2 regions of the Caulobacter sp. P1_D6 genome follow, and region 1 is predicted to be linked to the other one. Evidence: riboswitches for the same ligand, from Rfam matches in the RefSeq annotation. Region 1 holds a riboswitch; the other holds the start of a gene.

The links. A riboswitch is a leader RNA that binds a small molecule or an ion and turns the genes downstream of it on or off. The one in region 1 is predicted to bind cobalamin.
Region 2: another riboswitch for cobalamin. It lies ahead of metE (5-methyltetrahydropteroyltriglutamate--homocysteine S-methyltransferase); the one in region 1 lies ahead of AC1DYP_RS12490 (TonB-dependent receptor plug domain-containing protein).

The regions. Positions count from the first base shown of each region.
Region 1 covers NZ_JBFUAW010000019.1:106,517-109,916, reverse strand. The annotation lists gene AC1DYP_RS12500 (TauD/TfdA dioxygenase family protein) at 1-831, opposite strand, end outside; gene cobU (bifunctional adenosylcobinamide kinase/adenosylcobinamide-phosphate guanylyltransferase) at 922-1,437, opposite strand; cobalamin riboswitch at 1,488-1,699, shown strand; gene AC1DYP_RS12490 (TonB-dependent receptor plug domain-containing protein) at 1,810-3,400, shown strand, end outside.
Region 2 covers NZ_JBFUAW010000048.1:14,702-18,101, reverse strand. The annotation lists gene AC1DYP_RS22045 (FAD/NAD(P)-binding protein) at 1-1,232, opposite strand, end outside; cobalamin riboswitch at 1,377-1,604, shown strand; gene metE (5-methyltetrahydropteroyltriglutamate--homocysteine S-methyltransferase) at 1,723-3,400, shown strand, end outside.

The DNA of each region.
Region 1 (3,400 bases):
GTAGTCGAGGATGGCGTAGTGCTGGGTGGCGCGGTTGTCCCAGAAGACGATGGCGTTGGGCGTCCAGCGGAAGCGGACCTGGTATTCGGGCGTCTTCACCCGCTCCAGCAGGTCGGCCAGCAGCTTGGCGGCCTCGTCCTCGGGCAGGCCCAGGATCCGGGTCGTGAAGACCTTGTTGACGAACAGATGCTTCTCGCCGGTCTCCGGATGGGTGCGGACCACCGGATGGGCCTGCACCGGGTGGGCCGCGCGCAGCTCCTGCCGCTTGGCCTCGTCGACCCGGTAGCCGTAGCTCTGCAGGATGTCGTGCTCGGCGCTCAGGGTCGCCAGCTGGTCCTTCAGCGTCTGCGGCAGGTCGCGATAGATGGCGGCCGTGTCGGCGAACAGGGTGTCGCCGCCCAGCGGCGGCATGTGCCGCATGCGCAGCACCCCGCCCATCGACGGCGCGGGGCGGAAGGTGACGTCGGTGTGCCACTTGTTGGCGACGCGGACGATCGGCACGATCTCCTCGCGCAGCTTCATGCCGTCGGCGGCCTCGATGTGCAGGATCTCGGGGAAACCGGGCACGTGAGCGGTGACAGGATGCCCCTCCAAGTCCCCGAAATAACGACCGAAACGGACATGGTCCTCATGGCTGATGTCCTGATCGCGGAAGAACACCACCTTGTGCCGCAGCAGCGCCGTCCGGATCGCCGCGACGATCTCCGGCGCCAAAGGCTGGCGCATGTCCAGGCCCGAGATCTCGGCCCCGAGAACCGGGCCGGCGGGGGTCACCGTCAGGCCGGCGTAGTCGGGCGTTTCGGAAGCGGTGATGGGGGCAATGGCGTTCATGGCGTCCTCCCGGAGCGCCACCCGTCCGCGCGGGCGGCTGCTGTTATCCACACCTTAGACGTGGGATATCAGCGCTCAACGTAGTTTTTCTCACTTCAGGCGCAGCGTGAGCCCCGCCACCACCAGGGTCACCGCGTCGGCGGCCTGGGCCAGGGCCTGGTGCAGCCGCCCGGCCTCGTCGCGGAACCGCCGCGCCAGGGCGTTGTCGGGCACGATGCCGAACCCGACCTCGTTGGACACCAGCCACAGCCTCCCCTCGAACCGCTCCACGCCGACGACCAGCTGGGCCATGGCCGCCGCCACGTCCCGCTCGTCCAGCATCAGGTTGGAAAGCCACAGGGTCAGGCAGTCGACCACGACCACGTCGCCGCCCCCCAGGCCGTCCAGCGCGCCCGCCAGGTCCAGCGGGGCCTCGAGCGTCATCCAGGCCGGACCGCGATCCTGGCGGTGCCGGTCGATGCGCTCGACCATCTCCGAATCGAAGGCCTGGGCCGTGGCCACCATGACCAGCCGACCGCCGGATTCGGCGGCCAGCGCCTCGGCGGCCGCCTGGGCGAAGGCGCTCTTGCCGGATCGGGCTCCGCCCAGGACGAGGGTAAACGGCAAGGCGCGCTCCAGATTGCCCAGTCAGATTGACCGTGTGCGGCGCAACATATAGTGCAGCTCTCGCGACAGGTTCCTCGAAAGAGGATGAAAAGGGAACTCGGGTGTGAAACCCGGGCTGCCCCCGCAACTGTAAGCGGCGAGCCCGCGTGTCATGAGCCACTGGCCTTTCTCTCCAAGAGCAACTGGGGAAAACGGCTGGGAAGGCGACACGCACCGGCATTGACCCGCGAGCCAGGAGACCTGCCCGTCGCGGTCGTCCTTCGTCCGGCCGGGGTGCGCCGTACGATGGGGTTCTTTTCCCCCGAGGCGACATCGTCAGGCCGGTCCGAATTCTCGGGCCAGCCTTCGTTGCCGCGCACGGAGGATTTGAATATGCGCTCGATTTCCGTCTTGGCCCTGGTGGCCGCCCTTCCCGCTCTCGCCCTGCCCAGCCAGGTGTTGGCCGCCGACGCCGTCGACGCGCCCAGCGAGGTCGACCAGGTGGTCGTCACCGCCGGCCGCGCCGCCGACAAGCTGTCCGAAACGCCGGTCAGCATGACCGTGATCACCGCCGAGACCCTGCGCCGGCGCCAGGCCGTCGTGGTCTCCGACCTGCTGTCGCGCACGCCCGGCGTCACCGTCACCCGCAACGGCGGCGTGGGCGGCTCGACCCAGGTGCGCATCCGCGGCGCCGAGAGCGACCAGACCGCCGTGCTGATCGACGGCGTCAAGCTGAACGATCCGTCGGCGACCGGCGGCGGCTACAACTTCGCCACCCTGCTGGCCGGCGACGTCGACCGCATCGAGGTGCTGCGCGGCCCGCAATCCACCCTGTGGGGCAGCCAGGCCATCGGCGGCGTGGTCAGCATGATCACCAAGACCCCGGACGGCGCGCTGTCGGGCGACGCCACGGTCGAGGGCGGCTCGCGCGCCACGGCCTACGCCCGGGTGGGCGTCGGGGCCGGCGGCGCCTGGGGCGGCTGGCGACTGGCGGCGGGGTCCTACACCACCGCCGGCGTCTCCAACTTCGACGAGGCCATGGGCGGCAAGGAAAAGGACGGCTACCACAACACCGCCGTCAGCGGCCGGGTGGACCTGAACGTCACCGACTGGGCCAGCCTTGACGCCCGCGTCTCCTACGCCGCCGGCCGCAACGAGTTCGACGGCTTCCCCGCCCCCGCCTTCGCCTTCGCCGACACCGCCGAGTACGGCAAGACCAAGGAACTGGTCAGCTATCTGGGCGCGCGCCTGTCCAACTTCGACGGCGCCCTGAACAGCCGCATCGGCTATTCGTACACCCAGACCGACCGCGACAACTACAACCCCGACCAGGCCGTCACCACCAAGACCTTCGACGCCCGGGGCACCGACAACAGCCTGGAATATCAGGGCACCTGGACGATCAATCCGGTCTGGCGCGCGGTGTTCGGGGCCGAGACCGAGCGCTCCTGGTTCCGCAGCGCCGCGCCGTCCGATTTCGACCCGAACCCCACGCCCGGCCGGCATGCGGCCAGCATGGACAGCGTCTATGGCCAGCTGCAGGCCAAGCTCGTCGAGGGCCTGACCCTGACCGGCGGCGTCCGCCACGACGACCACGACACCTTCGGCGGCGCGACCACCTACCAGGCCGGCGCGGCCTGGAGCCTGAACGACGGCGCCACGGTCCTCCGCGCCAACTACGGCGAGGGCTTCAAGGCCCCGTCGCTGTACCAACTGTACAGCGACTACGGGAACACCGCTCTGAAGCCGGAAGAGGCCAAGAGCTGGGACATCGGCGTCGAGCACAGCATCCTGGACGGCCGACTGCGTGGTGCGATCATCTATTTCAGCCGCGACACCAAGAACCAGATCGACTTCCTGTCGAACAACACCCCGCCCAACTTCGGCGGGTACGCCAACACGGCCAAGACCCAGGCCGACGGCGTCGAGGTGGAGGGCAGCTTCGAGGTCAGTTCGCTGCTGACCCTGTCGGCCAACTACACCA
Region 2 (3,400 bases), on a different contig from region 1:
TGCGCCTGGCCGGACACGGCGATCACGCGATGATCGACGTCCACATCGACGCCCAGACCCAAGGGATCGGGCCGGACCAGCCCCTGTTCCGACAGCGACGCCAGCAAGGGTTCGGACGATCGCGCCAGGCTCGCCGCCGGACCGGTGCAGTTGACCAGCAGGCCGGCCTCGAACCGCTCGGATCGCGCCGAGCCGCGTGGACGCCAGGTCACGGCGAAACCTTGATCCCGGGCGGCGTCGACGCGCTCCAGCCGCCCCGCGATGACCCTCAGGCGTCCCGTCCGGCGCATGTGGTCGATATGCGCCGCCACCTGAGGGGCCAGGCGATGCCGGTGCACATCCCAGAACGCCCGCCCGTGGCGCAGGAAACGGGTCCGCTGCTGGAGGCTCCAGCCGCGCCACAGCGCCTTGGTCACGGGCCGAAGGGCGTCGATGGCGGTGCGCCACCCATGCCGCTCCGCCGCCGACCGCAGCCAGGCCAGGGTCCGCGACGGTCCCGCCAGAGGCGACGGCGGCGGCGGAAGCGTGACCGGCGGCGCGCCGTCGTGCCGTAGTGGGGTCAGTCCGCGTCGCGACAGGGCGACGAAGGACTGTCCGGGGCGCGCCTCGTCCAGGGCCAGGGCCAGGTCGACCATGGTCAGGCCGGAGCCCAGAAGCAGGATCGGCGCGTCTCCCTCCGGAACGCGCGCCTCCCAGCGCCACGGATCGGCGACGTAGAGATCGGATTCGGCGAAGTCCCGATCGACACCCTCGGGCCGCGACGGCGGCGGGTTGCCGAGCGCCAGCACCACCGCGTCCGCGCTCAGCGTGCGCCCCATCCCGCAGGTAAGGCGCCAGCCGTCGCCGGAGCGGGTGATCGCGGTGATCTCGTCGGGCGTGATCACCAGGCGGCCCGCCGCCGCGGGCCCCTCGGCGACCGCGGCCAACAGGCTCTGGAGGTAGGCGCCGTAATCTGCGCGGGTCGCGAATCCGCCCGGCCCCACGTCGCGCCCCTGAGCCGCCAGCCAGTCGACGAACGCGTTGGGCTGATCCGGCCACGCGCTCATGTTGCCGGCCCGGACATTGAGCCGATGGCGCGGATTGTCGGTCGCGTAGGCCGCTCCAAGGCCCAGCGGACTGCGGCGCTCGACCAGCACGACCTTCACGGCGGCGTCCTGGCGCAGCAGATGAAGGGCCGTCATGACGCCGCTGAAGCCGGCGCCGACGACGGCGATGGTCGATGAAGGTCTCACGCGCTTTAAATCCTACCAGATTGGAAGACATTGTGATCGCCCCCGCCTGACCGGTCGATCCCATTCTTTCGCTTCTTCCTCCGACGCTCGGAAAATCATATAAGGATATCTTTATATCCCTCTTGACGATCGGGCGGAACGGGCGCTTCCTAGGTTCGTCGTGGTCTGCGGACGTTCGCGTACGGAGCTAAGAGGGAAGTCGGTGAGGGCCTGAAAACCCGAATCCGGCGCTGCCCCCGCAACTGTGAGCGGCGAGCCGCTGTCCGTTACGTGTCACTGACGCGCCGAAGCTGGATCGGTGGCGTGTCGGGAAGGCCAGGACAGGGGCGCTGACCCGTGAGCCAGGAGACCTGCCCCGACAGATAACGTCCTCCGGCGGGGTGCCCGGTCTGGTCGCTTGCAAGGCGTGACCGGGGCGTGAGCACCCGTGCGCGGCCGACCGCGCGCCCCGATCAGCCTCCCGCCATCACACCGGCAGAGGCTTTTTGAAATGACCGTCACCGTCGCCACCCTGGGCTTTCCCCGTATCGGCCCCCGCCGCGAGCTGAAGCTCGCGCTCGAGGACCACTGGGCCGGCAAGCTCGACGCCCCTTCCCTGCTGGCCGCGGCCGCCGAGCTGCGCGCCAAGGCCTGGGCCCGCCAGAAGGCCCTGGGCGTGGATCACGTGCCCAGCAACGACTTCTCGCTCTACGACCACGTGCTGGACGCCAGCGTGATGGTCGGCGCCATCCCGGCCGCCTACGGCCAGGCCGGCGGACCGGTCGACACCGCGACCTACTTCGCCATGGCGCGGGGGACCCAGGGCCAGGCCGAGGTCTGCGAGCACGGCCATCTCCACGCCCATGGCGCCGGCTTGCCCGCCATGGAGATGACCAAGTGGTTCGACACCAACTACCACTACCTGACCCCCGAGGTGTCGCGCGGCCAGGTCTTCGCCTTGTCCTCGACCAAGCCGATCGACGAGTTCCTGGAAGCCAAGGCCCTGGGGATCCGCACCCGCCCGGTGCTGCTGGGTCCGGTCACCTTCCTGAAGCTCGCCAAGACCCGTGATCCGGACTTCTCGACGCTGTCGCTGCTGTCCTCGCTGATCCCCGTCTATGTCGAGGTCCTGCAGCGCCTGATGGCGGCCGGCGCCGACTGGGTGCAGATCGACGAGCCCTGCCTGGCGCTGGACCTGACCGAGTTCGAGCGCGGTGAACTGCGTCGGGCCTATGGCGTGCTGACCCACGCCACGCCGGGCCTGCGCATCATGCTGACCAGCTATTTCGGGGCCTATGGCGACAACCTGTCGACAGCCGCCAACCTGCCGGTCGACGGCCTGCACGTCGATCTGGCCCGCGCGCCCGAGCAACTGGACGCCGTGCTGTCGGCGGCCCGCGAAGGCCTGGTGCTGTCGCTGGGCGTGATCGACGGCCGCAACGTCTGGCGCGCCGACCTGGAGGCCCTGCTCGACCGGCTGGACCCGATCGTCTCCAAGCGCGGCGGCGACCGCGTCGTCCTGGCCCCGTCGTGCTCGCTGCTGCACACGCCGATCGACCTGGAGCTGGAGACGGCCCTGGATCCGGAGGTCCGCCAATGGCTGGCCTTCGCCGTCCAGAAGATCGAGGAGCTGGCCGTCCTGGCCAAGGCCCTGAACGAAGGTCGCGACGCCGTCCGCCCCGCCCTCGAGGCTGCCTCCAAGGCCGCCGCCGCCCGTCGCGCCTCGCCCAGCATCCACGAGCCGGCCGTCCAGGCCCGGCTGGCGGCCGTGACGTCGGACGACGCCCGGCGCGGCGCTCCGTTCACCCAGCGGCTCGTCCTGCAGCAGGCGCGCCTGAACCTGCCGCCGCTGCCGACCACCACGATCGGCTCGTTCCCCCAGACCAGCGCCGTGCGCAAGGCCCGCAGCGCCCACGCCAAGGGCGCCCTGGCCGACGCCGACTACCAGGTGTTCCTGCGTGAGGAGACCGCCGCCGCGGTGGCCTGGCAGGAGGAGATCGACCTCGACGTGCTGGTGCATGGCGAGTTCGAGCGCAACGACATGGTCCAGTACTTCGGCGAGCAGCTGGCCGGCTTCGTGTTCACCAAGCACGCCTGGGTGCAGTCATACGGCTCGCGCTGCGTGCGGCCGCCGATCATCTTCGGCGACGTGTCGCGGCCCAGGGCGATGACGGTGGAGTGGTGGCGCT